DNA from 3 places in the Pseudomonas sp. CLCA07 genome. Region 1 is predicted to be linked to each of the others. Evidence: predicted binding sites of a transcription regulator. Region 1 holds the regulator's gene; each other region holds the start of a gene.

The links. Region 1 encodes sigma-54, which starts transcription at its own class of promoters, with help from an activator protein. Its sites were predicted from a motif close to ANTGGCATNNANNTTGCTNT; they were not measured.
Positions count from the first base shown of each region.
Region 2: a site for sigma-54 is predicted at 4,112-4,131, ahead of ACWGZX_RS06250 (flagellar basal body rod protein FlgF). Genes of this name have one in related genera too.
Region 3: a site for sigma-54 is predicted at 3,203-3,222, ahead of glnK (P-II family nitrogen regulator). Genes of this name have one in related genera too.

Region 1 covers NZ_CM132131.1:4,102,542-4,109,921, reverse strand. Annotated here, with positions in the region: gene ACWGZX_RS18815 (ATP-binding cassette domain-containing protein) at 1-174, opposite strand, end outside; gene ACWGZX_RS18810 (KpsF/GutQ family sugar-phosphate isomerase) at 451-1,425, shown strand; gene ACWGZX_RS18805 (KdsC family phosphatase) at 1,425-1,949, shown strand; gene lptC (LPS export ABC transporter periplasmic protein LptC) at 1,957-2,529, shown strand; gene lptA (lipopolysaccharide transport periplasmic protein LptA) at 2,516-3,064, shown strand; gene lptB (LPS export ABC transporter ATP-binding protein) at 3,064-3,789, shown strand; gene ACWGZX_RS18785 (RNA polymerase factor sigma-54) at 3,974-5,467, shown strand; gene hpf (ribosome hibernation-promoting factor, HPF/YfiA family) at 5,542-5,850, shown strand; gene ptsN (PTS IIA-like nitrogen regulatory protein PtsN) at 5,863-6,327, shown strand; gene rapZ (RNase adapter RapZ) at 6,330-7,187, shown strand; gene ACWGZX_RS18765 (HPr family phosphocarrier protein) at 7,203-7,380, shown strand, end outside.
Region 2 covers NZ_CM132131.1:1,346,740-1,354,119, forward strand. Annotated here, with positions in the region: gene flgJ (flagellar assembly peptidoglycan hydrolase FlgJ) at 1-609, opposite strand, end outside; gene ACWGZX_RS06235 (flagellar basal body P-ring protein FlgI) at 621-1,709, opposite strand; gene flgH (flagellar basal body L-ring protein FlgH) at 1,737-2,432, opposite strand; gene flgG (flagellar basal-body rod protein FlgG) at 2,486-3,271, opposite strand; gene ACWGZX_RS06250 (flagellar basal body rod protein FlgF) at 3,317-4,057, opposite strand; gene ACWGZX_RS06255 (sigma-54-dependent transcriptional regulator) at 4,419-5,984, opposite strand; gene phhA (phenylalanine 4-monooxygenase) at 6,265-7,050, shown strand; gene ACWGZX_RS06265 (4a-hydroxytetrahydrobiopterin dehydratase) at 7,156-7,380, shown strand, end outside.
Region 3 covers NZ_CM132131.1:2,870,055-2,877,434, forward strand. Annotated here, with positions in the region: gene sutA (transcriptional regulator SutA) at 220-543, opposite strand; gene ACWGZX_RS13320 (secondary thiamine-phosphate synthase enzyme YjbQ) at 645-1,070, opposite strand; gene ACWGZX_RS13325 (ammonium transporter) at 1,284-2,621, opposite strand; gene glnK (P-II family nitrogen regulator) at 2,657-2,995, opposite strand; gene ACWGZX_RS13335 (accessory factor UbiK family protein) at 3,417-3,677, shown strand; gene ACWGZX_RS13340 (BRO-N domain-containing protein) at 4,128-4,649, shown strand; gene ACWGZX_RS13345 (HigA family addiction module antitoxin) at 4,600-4,923, opposite strand; gene ACWGZX_RS13350 (YifB family Mg chelatase-like AAA ATPase) at 5,239-6,732, shown strand; gene ACWGZX_RS13355 (aldose 1-epimerase family protein) at 6,739-7,380, opposite strand, start outside.

The sequences.
Region 1 (7,380 bases):
CAATTGTGCGCCCATCAATCGTAACAGCGTGGTTTTGCCACACCCGGACGGTCCCATGATGCCGGTGACCTTGCCACGCGGGATACGGATATCGACGTTATTGAAAATGCTGCGCGTACCGCGCTTGAAGGACAGTCCCTTCAGCTCGACCGCGTAGGCGTTATCGGCACTCATCTAAACTCCTTGCGATGCAGCCTCTCACTCGGACGCCCGACTCTCTGACGAAAGCACATACCTCCCCGGGCAGGCCGAACTGGCCGCGAACTATATCACTGCAAAGGCCCGGCGCCCAAGGCCAAAGCCAGCCCATCTTCAGTAACATCATCGGCAAAAAGCCTTGTTTAGAGGGGATTGCATTATCGGGAATGACAAAGCGCAACGAACTTGCGTGAGGGTTTTGATCATTACCGCTATAATCGCCGCCTTTCATCAGGCTATACGATTTCCGACATGAGCCAATCCAGTGACCTGATTCAATCAGCACAACGCACCATCCGCCTCGAACTGGAAGCCGTAGAAGGCTTGCTGCCCCACATCGACGCAGATTTCGTACGCGCTTGCGAGATGATTCTGGCCAGCAAAGGCCGCGTGGTTGTGGTCGGCATGGGTAAATCAGGACACATCGGCAACAAGATCGCCGCGACCCTGGCCAGCACCGGCACCACGGCTTTTTTCGTCCACCCCGCCGAAGCCAGCCACGGCGACATGGGCATGATCACGCGGGATGACATCATCCTGGCCCTGTCGAACTCCGGCTCCACCAATGAAATCCTGACCTTGCTGCCCCTGATCAAGCGCCTGGGCATTCAATTGATCAGCGTGACCGGCAACCCCGATTCCCCGCTGGCCAAGGCCGCCGAGGTCAACCTCAATGTTCACGTCGAACACGAGGCCTGCCCGCTGAACCTGGCACCCACCTCCTCCACCACGGCTGCCTTGGTGATGGGCGATGCCCTGGCCGTCGCGCTGCTGGAAGCTCGTGGCTTTACCGCTGAAGACTTCGCCTTTTCCCACCCCGGTGGCGCGCTTGGCCGACGCCTGCTGTTGAAAGTGGAGAATGTCATGCACGCCGGTCAAGATTTGCCACAGGTTCAGCGCGGTACCCTGCTTAAAGACGCATTGATGGAAATGACCCGCAAGGGCTTGGGCATGACCGTCATTCTGGAAGCTGATGGCAAACTGGCCGGGATCTTCACCGACGGTGACTTGCGTCGCACACTGGATCGCAGCATCGACATCCACAGCGCCACCATCGAACAGGTCATGACCGCTCATGGCAAGACCGCCCGCGCCGAAATGCTCGCCGCCGAGGCCCTGAAAATCATGGAAGATCACAAAATCAACGCGCTGGTCGTGGTCGACAGCGAAGACCGTCCGGTCGGCGCCCTGAACATGCACGACTTGCTGCGTGCGGGAGTAATGTAATGAACACGGACCTGCTGCAACGCGGCCAACAGATCAAACTCGCGGTGTTCGACGTCGATGGCGTGCTGACCGACGGGCGCCTGTACTTTCTCGAAGATGGCAGTGAATTCAAGACGTTCAATACGCTCGACGGCCAAGGCATCAAGATGCTGATGGCAGCGGGCGTGCAGACCGCTATCATCAGCGGCCGCAAAACCCCGGTGGTCGAACGGCGAGCGAAAAACCTCGGCATCCCCCACCTTTATCAGGGGCGCGAAGACAAACTGGTGGTGCTGGACGAGCTTCTGGCTCAACTCAACCTAAGCTATGAACAAGTTGCCTATCTCGGTGACGACTTGCCGGACCTGCCGGTGATTCGCCGCGTCGGCCTGGGCATGGCGGTAGCCAACGCCGCCAGTTTCGTCCGTGAAAACGCCCATGGCATTACCGTTGCCCGGGGTGGCGAGGGTGCCGCTCGCGAATTCTGCGAATTGATCCTGCGCGCCCAGGGCCGCCTCGATGCGGCCAACGCTGCGTACCTGTGAGCCGACTATGCTGAGCAAAAAGTTTCGTAACATCCTGCTATTCAGCTGCATCGCCGCGCTGTTCGCTGCGGTCGGCTACTGGAACATCAGCCCGGAACGCTTCCTCGACAAACCTGTGGTCAAGGTCGATGAAAGCGCGATCGACTATTACGCGACCAACGCCCACAGCGTGCAGTTCCTGCCGGACGGCAAATTGCAGTACGAAATGACGTCCGACAAGGTCGAACACCTGAAAGCGTCCGAGGTCACACTGCTGACCAATCCGGACCTGAACATGTTTCGCGGCACCGAGTTCCCCTGGCACGTCCAGAGTGAACACGGGGAAGTCAACCCGGACGGCACCCAGGTCGAGCTGATCGATTCGGTACGCATCACCCGTTTCGACGAAAAAAACCGCAGGACCCTGATTACCACCACCCGTATGACTGTGTTCCCGCAGCAGCAATATGCGCAGACCGATCAACCCGTTAGTATCGACGGCGCTGGCGGTGTATCGACAGGCATCGGAATGAAAGCGTACTTGAAAGAAAGCAGGATACACCTGCTATCTAACGTAAGAGGACAGTATGAGGCTCGTTAAAACCCTCCCTATTTTGCTCAGTCTGGGCGCAGCACTGGGAAGCGTGAGCGCCTGGGCTCTGCCGAACGATCAAGCGCAGCCTATCCGCATACAAGCCGACGACGCCCAGCTGGACGACAAGAACGGCGTTGCTACTTATACGGGCGACGTGATCATCACCCAGGGCTCGATGAAGGTTACCGGCAATAAAGTGACCATGACCCGCACCCCGACTGGCGACATTGACGTGGTGACCTCGGTGGGCAATCTGGCCTACTTCGAGCAACTGCAAACTGAAGGCGACCCCAAGCCTGTCCAGGGCTGGGGTGTGACCATCCAGTACCACGCCACGCAAAATCGCGTAGTACTGATCGACAAGGCCAAGGTTATCGACAAGGACAACAACATCACCCAAGGCGAGAAAATCGTCTACGACACCGAGAAAAAGCTTGCCAGCGCCGGTCGCGCTACCGGCAGCAAGGTGACCGAGTCGCGTCCGCGTATCGACATGGTGATCCAGCCGAAGAAGAAAACCGACGAGCAAAAGGCCCCGTAATGGCAACTCTGAAAGCTCAGCATCTGGCCAAGAGCTACAAGAGCCGCCAGGTCGTGCGTGACGTCAGCCTGTCGATTGACAGCGGTCAAATCGTCGGCCTGCTGGGTCCCAACGGCGCCGGCAAGACCACCTGCTTCTACATGATTGTCGGCCTGGTGCAGGCCGATCAGGGCCGTGTGCTGATCGACGATCTGGACGTCAGCCACCAGCCAATGCACGGTCGTGCAAAGGCCGGTATCGGCTATCTGCCGCAAGAAGCGTCGATCTTCCGCAAACTCTCGGTCGCCGACAACATCATGGCGATCCTCGAGACGCGCAAGGAACTCGACAAGGCCGGACGTCGCAAAGAGCTGGAAAGCCTGCTGCAGGAATTCCACATCAGCCACATCCGCGACAACCTCGGCATGAGCCTGTCGGGCGGTGAACGCCGCCGCGTGGAAATCGCCCGAGCATTGGCTACCAACCCGAAATTCATCCTGCTCGACGAACCCTTCGCCGGCGTGGACCCGATTTCGGTCGGCGACATCAAACAGATCATCTACCATCTCAAGGCCAAGGGCATTGGCGTGCTGATCACTGACCACAACGTCCGTGAAACCCTGGATATCTGCGAAACCGCCTACATCGTCAACGATGGCCAGCTGATCGCCGAAGGCGATGCCGCCACTATCCTGGCCAACGACCTGGTTAAAGAAGTCTATCTGGGCCATGAGTTCCGCCTGTAAGCGTTGAGGTGTCTGGCTAGTCGACTGAGCGCTTATCACAGTAAAAATCAACAGGTTTTTATTGTTACAGCGCTCTAGGCAAACACTTCAGTTTCAGGCATATAATTTGCTTATGTTTGGCGCTCCGGCGCCCTGTAGTGGATGGCGCATGTGCGCCGGCGAAATAAGGTGTTAAGCCCCTGCCATGAAACCATCGCTAGTCTTGAGAATGGGCCAGCAGCTGACGATGACACCGCAGCTGCAACAGGCCATCCGCCTGCTCCAATTGTCGACCCTGGACCTGCAACAGGAAATCCAGGAGGCCCTGGAGTCCAATCCGATGCTCGAACGCCAGGAAGAGGGCGACGACTTCGACAACGTCGACCCCTTGGCCGACAAAGCCGAGCAGCAACCCAACGCCGACATTCAGGAACCCTCCTACCAGGAAACCGCCCCCACGGTGGACAACCTCGAGGAAGGCGACTGGAACGAGCGCATTCCCAATGAACTGCCGGTCGATACCGCATGGGAAGACGTTTACCAGACCAGCGCCAGCAGCCTGCCGAGCAACGATGACGACGAATGGGATTTCACTACTCGCACATCGGCCGGCGAGAGCCTGCAAAGCCACCTGTTGTGGCAACTGAACCTGGCACCGATGTCCGACACCGATCGCCTGATCGCCGTGACTCTGATCGACTGCATCAACAATCAGGGCTATCTGGATGAAACTCTCGAGGAAATCCTCGAAGCCTTCGATCCGGAACTGGACATCGAACTGGACGAAATCGAAGCCGTCCTGCACCGCATCCAGCAATTCGAGCCGGCCGGTATCGGCGCTCGTAACCTGGGCGAATGCCTGCTGCTGCAATTGCGCCAATTGCCAGCCAATACGCCTTGGCTCGCCGAAGCCAAGCGCCTGGTCAGCGACTACATCGATCTGCTCGGCAGCCGCGACTACTCCCAGCTGATGCGCCGGATGAAGCTCAAGGAAGACGAACTGCGCCAGGTCATCGAACTGGTCCAGAGCCTCAACCCGCGCCCCGGCTCGCAGATCGAATCCAGCGAAGCCGAATACGTCGTTCCCGACGTTATCGTGCGCAAGGACAACGAACGCTGGCTGGTGGAACTGAATCAGGAATCAGTGCCACGACTGCGGGTCAACGCCCAATACGCCGGATTTGTCCGTCGCGCCGACACCAGCGCCGACAACACCTTCATGCGCAATCAGTTGCAAGAGGCCCGCTGGTTCATCAAGAGCCTGCAAAGCCGTAACGAAACACTGATGAAAGTCGCCACCCAGATCGTCGAGCATCAGCGCGGCTTCCTGGAATACGGCGACGAAGCCATGAAACCACTGGTCCTGCATGACATTGCCGAAGCCGTGGGCATGCACGAGTCGACGATTTCACGGGTGACCACGCAAAAATTCATGCATACCCCACGGGGTATTTATGAGCTGAAATACTTTTTCTCCAGCCACGTCAGCACCTCCGAAGGCGGTGAATGCTCGTCCACAGCGATCCGCGCGATCATCAAAAAGCTGGTTGCCGCGGAAAATCAGAAAAAGCCGTTGAGTGACAGCAAGATCGCTGGTTTACTGGAGGCACAAGGCATTCAGGTGGCTCGCCGCACCGTCGCCAAGTACCGCGAGTCCCTCGGGATCGCGCCTTCGAGCGAACGCAAGCGGTTGATGTAGAGCCACGCCACAGCGTTCCAGTGGTAGATCATTTGATCTACCGCTTTATGCACTGGCAACGAAGGAGAAGCTGTATGCAAGTCAACATCAGTGGACACCAACTGGAAGTGACCGAACCTCTTCGCACCTACATCGGCGAAAAACTCGAACGATTAGAGCGGCATTTCGACAAGATCACCAACGTGCAGGTCACGATGACGGTCGAGAAGCTGAAGCAGAAAATCGAAGCCACCCTGCATATTCCCGGCAATGAAGTGGTCGCAAACGCGGAACATACCGATATGTACGCGGCGATCGACGCACTGACCGACAAGCTGGATAAACAACTCAAAAAGCATAAGGAAAAGACCCAGAGCCTCCTCCAGGGTGCGACCGGTCGTTAACACTCCCAACCCATGATCCGACTTGAAAACATCCTGACCCCCGGCCGTTCCCTCGTGAACGTGCCGGGCGGCAGTAAAAAGAAAGCCCTCGAGCAAATTGCCAACCTGATCGCCCGGGAAGTGCCGGATCTGGAGATGCAAGATGTCTTCGAGGCATTGATTGCCCGTGAAAAACTCGGCTCGACCGGTTTTGGCAACGGCATCGCCATCCCCCACTGTCGCCTGAAGGGCTGCGAGTCACCCATCAGCGCCTTGATGCACCTTGACGCTCCCATTGATTTCGACGCCATCGACGGCGCCCCGGTTGACCTGCTGTTTGTACTGCTGGTCCCGCAAGCGGCTACCGATGCGCACCTGGAACTGCTCCGCCAGATCGCCAGCATGCTCGATCGCAAGGAAGTCCGTGATCGTCTTCGCAGCGCCCCGAGCAACGAAGCCTTGTATCAGGTTGTCCTGGACGAGCAAAACGGTCAGTAATCATGCGCTTGATCATCGTCAGCGGCCGCTCCGGCTCAGGTAAAAGCACCGTCCTCGATGTTCTCGAGGACAATGGCTACTACTGCATCGACAACCTGCCCGCCGGCCTGCTGCCGGAGTTGGCGGAACGCGCACTGATTCATACCGAACTGGCACAACCGCTGGTCGCCGTGTCCATTGATGCGCGTAACTTGCCGAGCCACCTTTCGCGGTTTCCCGAACTACTGGATGAAGTCCGGAGCCGGCATATCAAGTGCGATGTGCTGTACCTGGACGCCGACGTAGAAACCCTGCTCAAGCGCTTTTCCGAAACCCGCCGTCGTCACCCGCTGAGCAACGCCAACCGTTCGTTGGCCGAGGCAATCGAGGACGAAAGTAATCTGCTGGGGCCGATCGCCGATCTGGCAGATCTCAAAATCAATACCACCCACCTGAACCTGTATCAGCTGCGCGATACCATCAAGCTGCGCCTGTTGAACCAGCCGGAGGCCGGTACTGCGTTCCTGGTCGAATCATTTGGATTCAAACGTGGCATGCCGGTCGACGCAGACCTGGTGTTCGACGTGCGCTGCTTGCCCAACCCTTATTGGAAACCGGAATTGCGCGCTCAGTCCGGGCTTGATCAACCGGTGGCCGAGTACCTGGCAGCCCAACCGGACGTCGAAGAGATGTTCCAGGACATATCATCGTATTTGCTCAAGTGGCTGCCGCGCTTTGCAGCGAGCAACCGCGCTTATGTCACCATCGCCATTGGCTGCACCGGAGGACATCATCGCTCCGTCTACCTGACCGAACGTCTGGGCCAGGTTCTGCAACAATCCCTGAAGAACGTCCAGGTCCGCCACCGCGACCTCAGCTAAAGGATTCACATCGCGATGCCTGCTCTGGAAATCGAAATCATCAACAAATTGGGCCTGCATGCTCGCGCTTCTGCAAAATTCGTTGGAGTGGCGGGTCAGTATCCATGCCAGATCAGAGCCGGGCGGACGCCAGAATCGATGGTCGACGGTAAAAGCATCATGGCCATGATGATGCTCGCGGCCGGCAAGGGCA
Region 2 (7,380 bases), 2.8 Mb from region 1:
GGTCATGGCCGAAGGCACCAAACCGGCGAGCAAGCGATCCGCCAGTTTCGGCGGCAAGGCCAGACGGCGCTGATTGATCAGCTCCATATCATTGCGATGCGTGCCCTCGCCTGTCGGCGCTTTCACCGAACGCGATGCCCACAACGGGCGCTGACCATTGAGCCGCGACAGCGGACCGTCGGTGGCCACAGTGCCCGCCGCGATCGGCGTCGACACCGTCGCTTTCGCCGCTTCCTGCTTGGCGGCAGACAGGGCCGCCGCCTCACCTGGCGCCAGCGGTTTGTTCTTCGACATCTGGCGCATCAGCACGTCTGCCAGACCAATACCACCGCCTTCGCGGGACATGGAAATGGCCAACTGCTGGTCGTACATTTCCTGGTATTGCTTGGCCGCCGGGGTGTTGAGCGGGTTGTCCTGGCCCAGCGCTTCGGTGGCCGAACGCATGGACTTGAGCATTTCCCCAAGGAACAGCGATTCGAACTCCTGCGCAACCTTACGCATGTTGCCGTCACTGTTCTTGTCGCCCACCTTGAGCTGGTTCAAGCGATTCAAGTCCGAATAGGAACCGGAGTCGCTGCTGCTGACCAGACCACTTTTGCGCATATCCATGACAGCCGCCCTTAGATCACGATCAGGTCGGCTTGCAATGCGCCAGCCTGTTTCAATGCTTCAAGGATTGCCATCAAGTCACCCGGCGCCGCGCCGACCTGGTTCACCGCACGGACGATTTCGTCGAGGGTAGTGCCCGGGCCGAACTTGAACATAGGCTTGGCTTCTTGCACCGCGTTAACCTGCGAGCGCGGAACAACGGCCGTCTGACCGTTGGAAAAAGCGCCAGGCTGGCTGACAATCGGGTCTTCGGTGATGGTCACGGTCAGGCTGCCGTGAGTCACGGCGGCTGGCGAAACCTTGACGTTCTGGCCGATCACGATGGTGCCGGTGCGCGAGTTGATGATGACTTTCGCCACCGCCTGACCCGGATCGACTTCAAGGTTTTCCAGGATCGACAGGTAGTCGACGCGCTGGCTTGGATCAAGAGGTGCGCTGACACGAATCGAACCACCATCAATGGCCTGGGCAACACCAGGGCCAAGCAAGTTGTTGATCTTGTCGACGATGCGCTTGGCGGTGGTGAAGTCCGAACGGTTGAGGTTCAGCGTCAGGCTATTGCCCTGGTTGAAACCGCTTGGCACTGAACGCTCGACCGACGCACCACCGGGGATACGACCCGCTGACGGAACGTTGACGGTGATCTTCGAACCATCACGACCTTCCGCATCAAAACCGCCCACCACCAGGTTGCCCTGAGCGACGGCGTAGACGTTGCCGTCGATACCTTTGAGCGGCGTCAGCAGCAAGGTACCGCCGCGCAGGCTCTTGGAGTTCCCGATGGAGGAAACGGTGATGTCGACCTGCTGACCCGGCTTGGCAAACGCCGGCAGTTCCGCACTGATCGAGACCGCTGCAACGTTCTTCAACTGCACGTTACCCGAGTTCGGCGGCACCTTGATGCCGAACTGCGAGAGCATGTTGTTGAAGGTCTGCAGGGTGAAAGGCGTCTGGGTCGTCTGGTCACCGGTGCCGTTAAGCCCGACCACCAGGCCGTAGCCGATCAATTGGTTGGAGCGCACGCCAGAAATACTGGCGATATCCTTCAGCCGCTCGGCCTGCGCGTTGAACGCCGCAGACAACATCAAGGCGGCCACCATGAGGTGTTTAAGATTCAAACTGGCCACCTAGAAAGGGAACAGCGGGCTGAGGAAGAAACGGTCGAACCAGCCTGGCTGACTCGCATCGGCAAACGAACCGGTGCCCGAGTAGGTGATGCGTGCATCGGCGACACGGGTCGACGAAACAGTGTTGTCGGTCGAGATGTCATCGGAGCGCACCAGCCCGGCAATCCGCACCAGCTCATCGCCGGTGTTGAGGGTCATCCACTTCTCGCCACGTACTGCGATGATGCCGTTGGGCAATACATCAGCAACGGTAACGGTGATCGAGCCCACGAGCGTGTTGCCCTGCGCCGCCTTGCTGTCACCCTTGGTCGCGCGGTCGCCTTCATAGCTGGCGTCCAGCGTCAGGTCACCACTGCCGAACGGGTTATTGGTGTTGGGTGTGGAGCCGAACAGCGAGGTCAGGGCAATGTTGGCCTTGCTGTTCTTGCCAATTTGCGAGTTGGCGTTTTTGCTGGCCTGGGTCCTCTCGTTCAGGGTAATGGTGATGATGTCACCCACTCGGAACGCCTTGCGGTCGGTGTACAGGTTCTGCTCAAAACCGGCCTGGTAAATCGAGCCATTGTTCGCGGCCGCCGGCAACGGTGTGCGCGGCAACACCGGGGCGTAATAAGGGTCATTGGGCTTGGGCGTCGTTGGGACGCAGCCCGCGAGCACAACAGCCCCACTCAGTGCCAGAACAGATACAAAGCGATTCATGACCCTACCTCACGGTGTTGCAGGCGACCTCATGGCCGCCTCATAGACTTGATTTACAGATTCTGCGTTACGAACGAGAGCATCTGGTCGGCGGTAGAGATCACTTTGGAGTTCATCTCGTAAGCGCGCTGAGTGGTGATCATGTTGACCATCTCCTCAACGGTGCTGACGTTGGAGGTTTCCAGGGTGTTCTGCAGCGTGGTGCCGAAACCGTTCAGGCCCGGTGTACCGACTTGCGGTGCGCCGCTGGCAGCGGTTTCCAGGAACAGGTTGTTACCCACGGCTTGCAGACCGGCCGGGTTGATGAAGTCAGCGGTTTGCAGGTTGCCGATCACCTGGCTGGCCGGGTTACCCGGAACGGTGATGGACACGGTGCCGTCGCGACCGACCGTGAAGGTCTGAGCTTCGTTGGGAATAACGATGGCCGGTTCCAGGGCGAAGCCACTGGCGTTGACGACCTGCCCGTTGGAATCGAGGTGGAACGTACCGTCACGGGTGTAGGACGTGGTGCCGTCCGGCTGCAGAATCTGGAAGAAACCGCGACCGTCGACCGCCAGGTCAAGCGGCTGCTCGGTGGTTTGCAGGCTGCCGGCGGTGAAGTTTTTCTGGGTGCCGACGATGCGCACACCGGTGCCCACTTGCAGGCCCGACGGCAGTTCGCTGTCCTGGGTCGACTGGGCGCCTGGCTGGCGTTTGATCTGATAGAGCAAGTCCTGGAACTCGGCGCGGTCACGTTTGAAACCCGTGGTCGACACGTTAGCCAGGTTGTTGGAAATGGTGGTCAGGTTAGTGTCCTGGGCGGACAGACCTGTTTTGGCAACCCATAGAGCCGGAAGCATTCGATTCTCCTCGTGCGCCTGTTTTACGGCGCGACGTTCTGGTAATTAGCTGATCTGCAAGACCCGAGCCATGGCCTGGTCATCGTCTTTGGCGGTGTTCATCATCTTGATGTGCAGCTCGAACTGCTTGGCCAGCGCCAGCACCGAGGTCATTTCTTCCACGGCGTTGACGTTGCTCGATTCCAGGAACCCGGACACCAGTTTGACGCCGGAATCGGCTTGCGCCGGCTTGCCGTCCTTGGTGTGGATCGAACCGTCCAGGCCTTTGGTCATGTTCCTCAGGTCAGGGTTGACCAGCTTGATGCGGTCGACTTCAGCCATCACGCGCGGGCCTTCGCCCATCGCACGGATGCTGATGGTGCCGTCCTCACCCACTTCGATTTGCTGCTCGGGCGGCACGGCGATCGGTCCGCCATTGCCCATCACCGGCATACCGTTGCCGGCACGCAGCACGCCAAGGGCGTCCACGTTCAGGCTGCCGGTGCGCACGTAGCTTTCAGCGCCATCGGGGGTCTGCACGGCGATCCAGCCGTTGCCTTGCACCGCGACATCGAGGTCGCGACCGGTTTCAACCAGCGAACCAGGGGAGAAGTCGGTGGCCGGGCGCTCGGTCATGGCAAACGCACGCGCCGGAAAGCTGTCACCAAAGACCGGCATCGAACGGGCCTGTTCCAGGTCCTTCTGAAAACCGTTGGTGGAGATGTTTGCCAGGTTGTTGGCATGAGCCTTCTGCGCCAGTGCATTCTGGCTGGCGCCGGTCATTGCCACATAAAGGTACTTGTCCACACTCATTCCTCTGCATGCCGGACGTTTGCCGCCCACCGCTGTACTGTTGAGCGTCAAGCAATTTGCAGACCAACTTTTTTTTGGCGGCGCCGGGCCCGGCAAACAAAGGACTTGAGGGGGTTTCAGAGAGGAATGAGAGATTGTGTCAAAGTCGAAAAACCGGCGGTGTTATGCCGGTGAGTGGCAACGCTTGACCTCATGAGCTCAATGGGATCCTTGTAGCAGCTGCCGAGGCTGCGTCCGGCTGCGAAGCAGTCGTAAACCCTATGTATGCGGTTTACCTGAAGGATCTTAGTGCCTGAATTCACGACGGCTTCGCAGCCGGACGCAGCCTCGCAGGCTCGGCAGCTGCTACAGGGGTCTAGGCGCTTCCCGGTTCTTTGCCGACGTCGTACTCACGCAACTTGTTGGCAATGGTCGTATGCGAAACCCCCAACCGCTTGCCCAACTGCCGACTGCTCGGATGCTCGGAGTACAGCCTCTCCAACACCGCTTTCTCGAAACGACCGACAATCTCGTCAAGCCCGCCTTCAAGCGAAAAATCGCCAAGCGGCTGACGCACACCGTAATCCGGCAGGCGAATGTGCTCGGCCTTGACCGTCCCGCCCTCACACAACGAAACCGCCTGGAACAACACGTTTTCCAATTGCCGGACATTGCCCGGCCAGTGGTAATGACTGAGCCGCTCCATCGCTGCCGGCGCCAGTTTCGGCAACGGGCAACCGATCTGCCGGCTGGCTTGATCGAGGAAGTGCTCCACCAGCGGCGTCAAACCATCGAGGCATTCACGCAGTGGCGGAATGTGCAGCGAAAGCACGTTCAAACGGTGATACAGATCCTGGCGAAACTCGCCCCGCGCGCACAGCTCAGACAAATCCACCTGAGTCGCGCAGATCACCCGCACATCCAGATAAACCTCTTCATCGCTGCCCACACGCCGGAAGCAACCGTCCTGCAGGAAGCGCAGCAATTTCACCTGCAAGCGCGGGCTCATTTCCCCCACGCCATCGAGAAACAACGTACCGCCCGCCGTCAACTCCAGCAGCCCAAGCTTGCCTTCGGCGCGAGCGCCTTCGAAGGCGCCGGGGCCGTAGCCGAACAATTCGGTCTCGGCCATCGACTCGGGCAAACCGGCGCAATTGAGCGCCATTAATGGAGATTGCCCACGAGGGCTAGCCAGGTGACAGGCGCGCGCCAGCAACTCTTTACCAGTGCCGGTTTCGCCTTCTATCAACAGCGGCGCATCCAATGGCGCCATGCGGCGTGCTTCGCGCACTACCGCTGCCATCACTTTCGAGCTTTGGAAGATGCTGTCGAACCCGCGCAGTTCTTGCTTGCGCACGTTATAGATGCGTTCGCCCACCCGGTCAGCGCGGTGCAGCGTCAATACCGCACCGGCCATGGCTTCACTGTCGTCATGCTCCGATTGCAACGGCGCGATGTCAGCCAGAAACACGTCGCCCTTGACCTTGACCCGCAACCCGTTGATGCGCGACTTGTTGGCCCGCACCAGCTCCGGCAAATCAAAATCCTCGGCGTAACGCGACAGCGGAATCCCCGGCACCTCATCCACCCGCACCCCGAGCAATTGCGCCGCCGCCCGGTTGGCCGCGACAATGGAGCCGCCCATGTCGATCGACAACACCGGAAACTCCAGGGCACCGAGCAAGGCATTGAGCTCCATATGCCGACGCTCGCTGGGCATCAGCCCTACACGCTTGACGCCGAATACGCCGGCTATCGATTCGAATTTCGGACGCAGGGCCTGGAACTGAATGTTGATCAGGTTCGGGCAATGCAGGTAGATCGCATTGCCATGCTCACCGCCGACCTCGCCACGAGCGACGTTGATCCCGTATTCCACCAGCAAGTTGAGAATGTCGCGCAGGATACCGATGCGGTTCTGGCAGTGGACTTTGATACGCATATAAAGGCCCAAAGAAAGGGGGAATCGAGGCCCCGCGCGAGAATTTTTCTGCGCTGGCGCCAAAGTAGTCGTCAAGATTATGTGACACCCGGACACCTTTTCAAACCCGCAAATCTCAATAGCTGCGCCATCGCAGCGATTCCGTAACGAATACTTTACGAAAAGCGGAGAATTTTCCTACGCAGAACGCCAAACACCTGCTGCAACACCGCTCACCTTGGGGTATTTCTAGGTCAATAGCAGCACATAACAAGAATGAATCCCCTAGCAGGAGAGCAGCATGAAGCAGACGCAATACGTGGCTCGCGAGCCCGATGCGCAAGGTTTTATCGACTACCCCGCTGAAGAACACGCGGTGTGGAACACGCTGATCACTCGTCAATTGAAAGTGATCGAGGGTCGTGCGTGCCAGGAATACCTGGACGGTATCGAAAAACTCGGTCTGCCCCACGACCGCATTCCGCAACTCGGTGAAATCAACAAAGTCCTCGGTGAAACCACCGGCTGGCAAGTGGCCCGAGTCCCGGCGCTGATTCCCTTCCAGACTTTTTTCGAATTGTTGGCCAGTAAGCAGTTTCCGGTGGCGACGTTTATTCGTACCCGCGAAGAGCTGGATTACCTGCAAGAGCCGGACATTTTCCACGAGATTTTTGGCCACTGTCCGCTGCTGACCAACCCCTGGTTTGCTGAATTCACCCACACCTACGGCAAACTTGGCCTGCAAGCGACCAAGGAAGAACGCGTGTACCTGGCGCGCCTGTACTGGATGACCATCGAGTTCGGTCTGGTCGATACAGCTGAAGGCCTGCGCATTTACGGCGGCGGCATTCTTTCCTCTCCAAAAGAAACCGTTTACTGCCTGTCGAACGAACCTGAACATCAGACGTTCGATCCGCTGGAATGCATGCGCACGCCATACCGCATCGACATCCTGCAACCGCTGTACTTTGTTTTGCCGAACCTCAAGCGTCTGTTTGATGTAGCTCATGAAGACATTATGAGCATGGTCAAACAAGGCATGCAGCTGGGCTTGCACACACCAAAATTTCCGCCAAAGGCTGCGTGATCCGCGCCTTTTGGCATCAGGTGAGTCTGTTACGGATCGACGCTTTGCTATAGCGTCATCTCACTGACGACCGTTTCCCCAAACACTCGATTTCAGGAATTCATCATGTCCACATTGAACCAAGCCCATTGCGAAGCCTGCCAAGCCGGCGCCCCTCAGGTCAGCGACGAAGAGTTGCCGGTACTGATCAAGCAGATCCCGGACTGGAACATCGAAGTCCGCGACGGCGTGATGCAGCTGGAAAAACTGTTTCTGTTCAAAAACTTCAAACATGCACTGGCGTTCACCAACGTCGTCGGTGAAATCTCCGAGGCTGAAGGTCACCATCCG
Region 3 (7,380 bases), 1.2 Mb from region 1:
ACACACCGCCCTTGTAGGAGCCGAGCTTGCTCCGGGCGGCGTTCCGACGATGGGGGCATGACATTCAGAATTTATATCGACTGGCACACCGCAATCGTCGGAACGCCGCCCGGAGCAAGCTCAGCTCCTACAGGGTTGCGTCAGGCCCCAAGGCTTTTGTTCCGACCATGAAAAAGCCCGCAGCGACGGCGGGCTTTTTCAGCAAGCAAGGGCAGACGCTTAGATAGGCCGGCTGCCGTACTTGTTATCAGGCTTCTTGGGAGGGTCGGCGACCACATTGGCCTCCACTTCCTGCACCTTGCCGCCTTTGGCCAAAAACTCTTCCATGGCCCGCGCGAGTGCATCGCGTTCCTTGTTCTTGGCTTCAACGCTCGGCAGCTCATCGACCGACACCGCAGCCTTGGCTTTGCCTTTGGTGGTCGGAACAGGCGCTTCACCACCATCGTCTTCAGCGACGTCTTCGGCCGCTGCTTCCAGACCTTCTTCGGTTTCGTCGTCGTCGCCTACTTCGAGGTCGTCGTTTTCCAGATCATCGTCGCTCATGTTCTACCTCATGACTTGCGAAAAGCAGATTAGTTATAGCCCAGCTTCACCGTCTGTCGACAGTCGCCGGAAAAATTCAATAACCGCCGGTGACCAGCGGTTCATGCCTCTTCACCGTGTAGGGTGGCGAGGACTTTACGGGCACCGCCAAAATCACGGTGCTCGCCCAGATAAACACCTTGCCAGGTCCCCAGCGCCAGTCGGCCTGCCGAGATCGGCAAACTGAGCTGACAGCCAAGCACGCTGGCCTTGAAGTGCGCAGGGAGGTCGTCCAGGCCTTCGTCGTTATGCTCATAGCCGTCTGTTCCTTGTGGGATCAGACGATTGAAAAATCGTTCGAAGTCGCGACGTACCGCCGGATCGGCGTTCTCGTTGATGGTCAACGACGCCGAGGTATGCTGCAGCCACAAATGCAACAGACCGACCCGACACGCCTTGAGTTCAGGCAAGCCGGCGAGTAACTCGTCCGTTACCAGATGAAAGCCCCGGGGCCGAGCCCGCAGGGTAATCAGAGTCTGTTGCCACATAGAGTTCTCCGCACCTTCGGGGCGCATTCTAGCGCGCTCTGGGAAAAAACAAAGGCCCTAATATTCCTTCAGTGATGTAAGCCATTGGCCGCAGAAAAACGCCCGTCGTAAACGCCCCTGAACGTGTACGAAAAAACCTTTCAGCAGTTCCTTCACTGACAAACACCAGACAAAAAAATGCCCGGCAAGCCGGGCAAGTTTTTTATGCGCGTCTTACAAGTTGTAGCCGCGCTCGTTATGAAGTGCCAGGTCGATGCCGACAGCCTCTTCTTCTTCCGTGATCCGCAGGCCCATGACGGCGTCCAGGACCTTGAGAATGATGAAGGTGACGATCGCGGTGTAGATCACCGTGAAGCCCACGCCTTTGCACTGAATCCAGACTTGTGCGGCAATGTCGGTGACGGTGCCGAAGCCACCCAGGGATGGCGCAGCGAACACGCCGGTCAGGATCGCGCCGAGGATACCGCCGATACCGTGTACACCGAACGCGTCCAGGGAATCGTCATAACCGAGTTTGCGCTTCAGCGTCGTGGCACAGAAGAAGCACACCACGCCGGCCGCCAGGCCGATGACCAGCGCGCCCATCGGGCCCACGGTGCCAGCAGCGGGAGTGATTGCTACCAGACCGGCAACAACACCCGAGGCGATACCCAATGCGCTCGGTTTGCCATGAGTGATCCACTCGGCGAACATCCAGCCCAATGCCGCAGCGCCGGTTGCGATCTGGGTCACCAGCATCGCCATGCCGGCCGTGCCGTTGGCCGCAGCAGCGGAGCCGGCGTTGAAGCCGAACCAGCCGACCCACAACATCGCGGCGCCCATCAGGGTGTAACCGAGGTTGTGCGGAGCCATCGGGGTGGTCGGGAAGCCTTTGCGCTTGCCCAGTACCAGGCAGGCAACCAGTCCGGCCACACCGGCGTTGATGTGCACCACGGTGCCGCCGGCGAAGTCGAGCACGCCCCAGTCCCACAACAGACCGCCGTTACCGGACCAGACCATGTGTGCAATCGGTGCGTAAACCAGGGTGAACCACACACCCATGAAGATCAGCATGGCGGAGAACTTCATCCGCTCGGCGAAGGCACCGACGATCAGCGCAGGGGTGATGATGGCGAAGGTCATCTGGAAGGTGATGAACACCGCCTCAGGGAACAGCGCCGCAGGACCGGTCAGGCTCGATGGCGTGACGCCGGCGAGGAATGCCTTGCCCATGCCGCCGACGAACGAATTGAAGTTGACGACGCCCTGCTCCATGCCAGTCGTGTCGAACGCGATGCTGTAGCCATAAATGACCCACAGGACGCTGATCAGACCAGTAATGGCGAAGCACTGCATCATCACGGAAAGAATGTTTTTGGACCGCACCATGCCGCCGTAGAACAGCGCGAGGCCAGGAATAGTCATGAACAGCACAAGGGCTGTCGAGGTCATCATCCAGGCGGTATCGCCGGAGTTTAGGACTGGGGCCGCCACTTCGTCTGCCGCCATAGCCAAGCCGGGCATTACGAGGGACAACAGGGCTCCTAGCCCTGCGAATTTACGCAGAGTCATATTGTTTTCTCCTGGGGCGTTGGGTTTGTGGCGGCTTAGATTGCGTCGGTATCGGTTTCGCCGGTACGGATGCGAATCGCCTGTTCCAGATTGACCACGAAGATCTTGCCGTCACCGATCTTGCCGGTGTTGGCCGCCTTGGTTATCGCCTCGATAACCCGATCCAGATCCTTGTCGTCAATGGCGACATCGATCTTCACCTTAGGCAGAAAATCGACCACGTATTCCGCGCCGCGATACAGCTCGGTGTGACCCTTCTGCCGACCGAAGCCTTTGACTTCAGTAACAGTAATGCCCTGCACGCCGATCTCGGACAGCGACTCGCGCACGTCGTCCAGTTTGAACGGCTTGATGATGGCAGTGACTAGCTTCATGAAAACTCTCTCCCGAATTGGTGGACTTGCCCCAGGAAAACAAACCCGTCTCAAGTCTAAGCGCAGTGCCTGGCTTTGTAACGCATCGTCGGCCTTGAATGCCCGTCCGACTCCAGCTAACCACCCTGTACGAAACACTTCCCCCCGTTTCGCCTGGCGCACTGCATTCGACACAGCGACTGCATCAGTGCATGGGTTGATAGTCACTAAGCAGAAAGCTTGCCATCTCGACAAAACCCATTAAATTCAATCTCTTGGCCAATACCACAAGCCACCGCCCTGAATTACCCGAGAACTAACGCACAACAACAGTGCGCTGCCGTCCGTCCGCATGCGCGAAAAACGTGCGCTGGCTGGCTACCGGAATTGACTATAGACACTGCGTGATACACTGCCCGCCAATGTTTCCAGGACCTTTCCCATGCTCGCGCCCAAAGACTTCCTAGACGCCCTGACGGGCACCGCCTCCCGCCTCTTCAGCGGCGAAACCCCGCTGCCGAAAAGCGAAATCGAAAGCCAGTTCAAGGCGCTGTTGCAGAGCGGCTTCAGCAAGCTCGACCTGGTGAGCCGGGAAGAGTTTGATAGCCAGATGGTCGTGCTCGCACGCACCCGGGCACGGTTGGAGAGTCTTGAGGCGAAGGTGGCGGAGCTGGAAGCGAAGCTGACTCCACCTGCCGAGTAACGCACCCATTCCTTTGTAAAATGCGATCCCCTGTAGGAGCGGGCTTGCCCGCGAATGGGGTCGCCTCGGTCTACCAGGCATCCCACACTGGAAAGACCAACGCTGTAGGAGCTGCCGTAGGCTGCGATCTTCCGCCTCGCCACCATCTCGGCAACGTCCTACAAAGATCACCACCGCCGTCCGATAGCGTCGTGCAGCCCAGGTACCTAAGCTCCTTCTCAGCTGAATATTCAGCTCTGGGTTTGGCGACCCGGAAGACCCCGACGCAACGCGACCACATTCGACCGAGGAATTTATTCCCATCTCGAATTATGGCGGCTATGCGTGGGAGACCTTCGGGTCTGCCGGTTCTCGGGTGTCACCGGTTCGCCAACCCGCGCATGGCTGCCACCCTTTTCGTTTGGCGACGATCAGAGGCAGTTTTCTTCATTTGATCCCGAGAACTGCTCGATGAACGAAAACTATCTAGTTCCCCACGTCTTCACCCGCCACAAACTCCACCTCCACGCCCTCCTCCTAGAAAACCAACCCTGGTTCAGCGCCCGCGACCTTGGCCGGCTACTCCGCCTTTTCCTTGACGAACGCGCCGTCCGAAAGCTCGACCCCGATCAACACCAGTCCGCGCGAGTCCTCATCCACGGCGTCATCGAAGACACCCTGCTGATCAGCGAATCCGGCGTCTACGCCCTATTGGTCTACCACTACTGCCCCGAATACCGAGGCTTGCGCGAATGGCTGACCCACGACGTGGTCCCCGCCCTCAGGGATGCACAGCAACCGACCACAAACGAACGCCCGATTTTGAGCCTGTTGAACTGGCCGGAGATGTCGTTGAGTTTGTTGCACTGGAACAACCAGCCGTGGATTCGGCTGCAGGATGTTCCGCAAATGCTGCCTAACCAGGAACGACCACTACGTGCGGTTAACGAGCCGTGGTGGAAGCGTGCTTCGAGAGTGCTCCAAGCGTTTTGAGTACCCGAAGTTCAATCACGGCCGGCTTCGCGATCCGCGCATCGTAGGTCGATTGCAGACTTAGCCAGAATTCGGGCGTGGTGTTCAGATGGATGGAAAGCTTCTTGGCCAGATCAGGGCTGACATCTACGTTCTGCGCAACCAGCTCACGCACTTCAACCTCGGACATACACAACCGGACCTGAAGATCAGCCACCGCAGTACCCAACGGTTCAAGAAACTCCATTTCAAGGATTTCGCCGGGATGAATCGGCCGCATTCCACTAGTGTTCATTTCCCCTCCCGAGAACTTAATTTGCGGTGAGCATAAGCAGCTCCTTCTCACACACAAGAGCCCCAGCGCCCTTTCGCCGAGGTCCTTCAACTATCTCGGCAAGGTCCTACAAAAACCTGCTTCAGCAGCGGGTTGCACCCAATACCTTCCCCCACGCAGCTTGGGTAGCAGCTGGCGCAGCCTGCTGCTACAGATCGTGCGCCCCAGCAACATCCTGCGAATATTTCCCTCTTCTTCAGCCACGCTCAATCAAGACGCCCCGACTACCCTTAAAAAACCCGCAGGAAGCGGTCCCCGTAAGCTCAAGGAACGACCATGTCCCTCTCCATCGTCCACAGCCGCGCCCAGATTGGCGTGGATGCGCCTGCCGTCACCGTCGAAGTCCATCTGGCCAACGGTTTGCCCTCGCTGACCATGGTCGGTTTGCCGGAAGCGGCGGTGAAGGAAAGCAAAGACCGGGTTCGAAGCGCGATCATCAATTCAGGTCTGCAATTCCCTGCGCGGCGCATCACGCTGAATCTCGCCCCGGCAGATTTGCCGAAGGACGGCGGACGATTTGATCTGGCGATTGCCTTGGGGATTCTGTCCGCCAGCGTGCAGGTGCCGTCGTTGACGCTGGATGATGTGGAATGCCTGGGGGAGTTGGCTCTATCGGGTGCCGTACGGGCGGTGCGTGGGGTGTTACCGGCGGCGTTGGCAGCGCGCAAGGCCGGGCGATCGCTAATGGTGCCGCGGGCCAATGCTGAAGAGGCATGCCTTGCCTCAGGGCTTAAGGTGATCGCGGTGGATCATTTGCTGGAAGCGGTCGCGCACTTTAATGGACACACACCGGTCGAACCCTACGTTTCCAACGGCTTGCTTTACGCCAGCAAACCCTATCCCGATTTGAATGAAGTGCAGGGCCAACTCTCGGCCAAGCGCGCTTTGCTGATTGCGGCGGCGGGGGCCCATAACCTTCTGTTCAGCGGACCACCGGGGACGGGGAAAACACTTTTGGCGAGTCGTTTACCGGGACTGCTTCCACCTTTGGCCGAAAATGAAGCACTGGAAGTCGCAGCCATTCAATCCGTTACCAGTTGTGTGCCATTGAGCCACTGGCCACAACGACCGTTCCGCCAACCCCACCACTCCGCTTCCGGGCCGGCGCTGGTGGGCGGCGGCTCGAAACCGCAACCCGGCGAAATAACCCTCGCCCATCATGGCGTTCTATTCCTCGATGAACTCCCGGAATTCGATCGCAAGGTGTTGGAGGTTTTGAGGGAGCCGCTGGAATCCGGCCACATCGTGATTTCCCGCGCCAAAGATCGAGTGAGGTTTCCGGCCCGCTTTCAATTAGTAGCCGCGATGAACCCGTGCCCCTGTGGATATCTTGGCGAACCTAGCGGCAAATGCAGTTGCACACCGGACATGGTCCAGCGTTACCGCAACAAACTGTCGGGGCCGTTGCTGGACCGAATCGACCTGCACCTGACCGTCGCTCGGGAAGCCACGGCGTTGAACCCTGCGCTAAAACCCGGTGACGACACCGCCACCGCCGCAGTACTGGTTGCCGACGCACGAGAGCGACAACAAAAACGCCAGGGCTGCGCGAACGCCTTCCTTGATCTTCCGGGCCTGCGCAAGCACTGCAAGTTATCCACAACCGACGAGACCTGGCTGGAAACGGCGTGTGAGCGATTGACCTTGTCGCTGCGAGCGGCCCATCGACTGCTTAAAGTCGCGCGCACATTGGCGGACCTCGAGCAAGTCGATAACATCAACCGCGAACACCTAGCTGAGGCGCTGCAGTATCGGCCGAGCACAAACTGACCAGAGCTACTCCTTGGAGAGATCAACTAACGGTGTTTGTCGTACCTCGGTTTCCCGAGCGCCCTGAATCTCGGTCACCCGATGCAACGCCTTATCCACAGCCCCCTTATCCGCCAGCAAGCTGTACTTGATCTGAAACTGCTTCTGCTCTTTAGCCCCAATCGTCGGCACCAAACCGATCGGCCGCTGATAACGACGGTTATAGGAAAAACTCGTCCCCGGCTCCAACCCGGTCACATATCCCTGCCCTTGCGTATCGGTGTTCTTCCACAGCGAAAATACGGGCAACTGCTGAGTATTAAACCCAACCGACACCCCAAGGCTCCCCGACTTGTTATGCAGCACGGTCAACGTGTCACCCTTGGCATCGCCATAAGGCACAACGTTGTAAACCGTTTCGTCATAGTCCTTGGTCGGCGCGCGATAGGTCTGCCAATCCGCCAGATCCCCTTTGGCCTTGTCGTTGAACGGCGACACCTGTTTGACCGGCGCCACAAATCGGGCGCCCTGCTCAAGGAACGGCGTACTGAAGTTACTGTGGTAAAGCGCCTGGTACTCCTTCGGATAATCACCGTTGTTGGTCAGGGTGTCATTGAGGGCAAACGCGACGCTTCCGGGCTCAGTGACCAGTTCAGTCATCACCGAGAA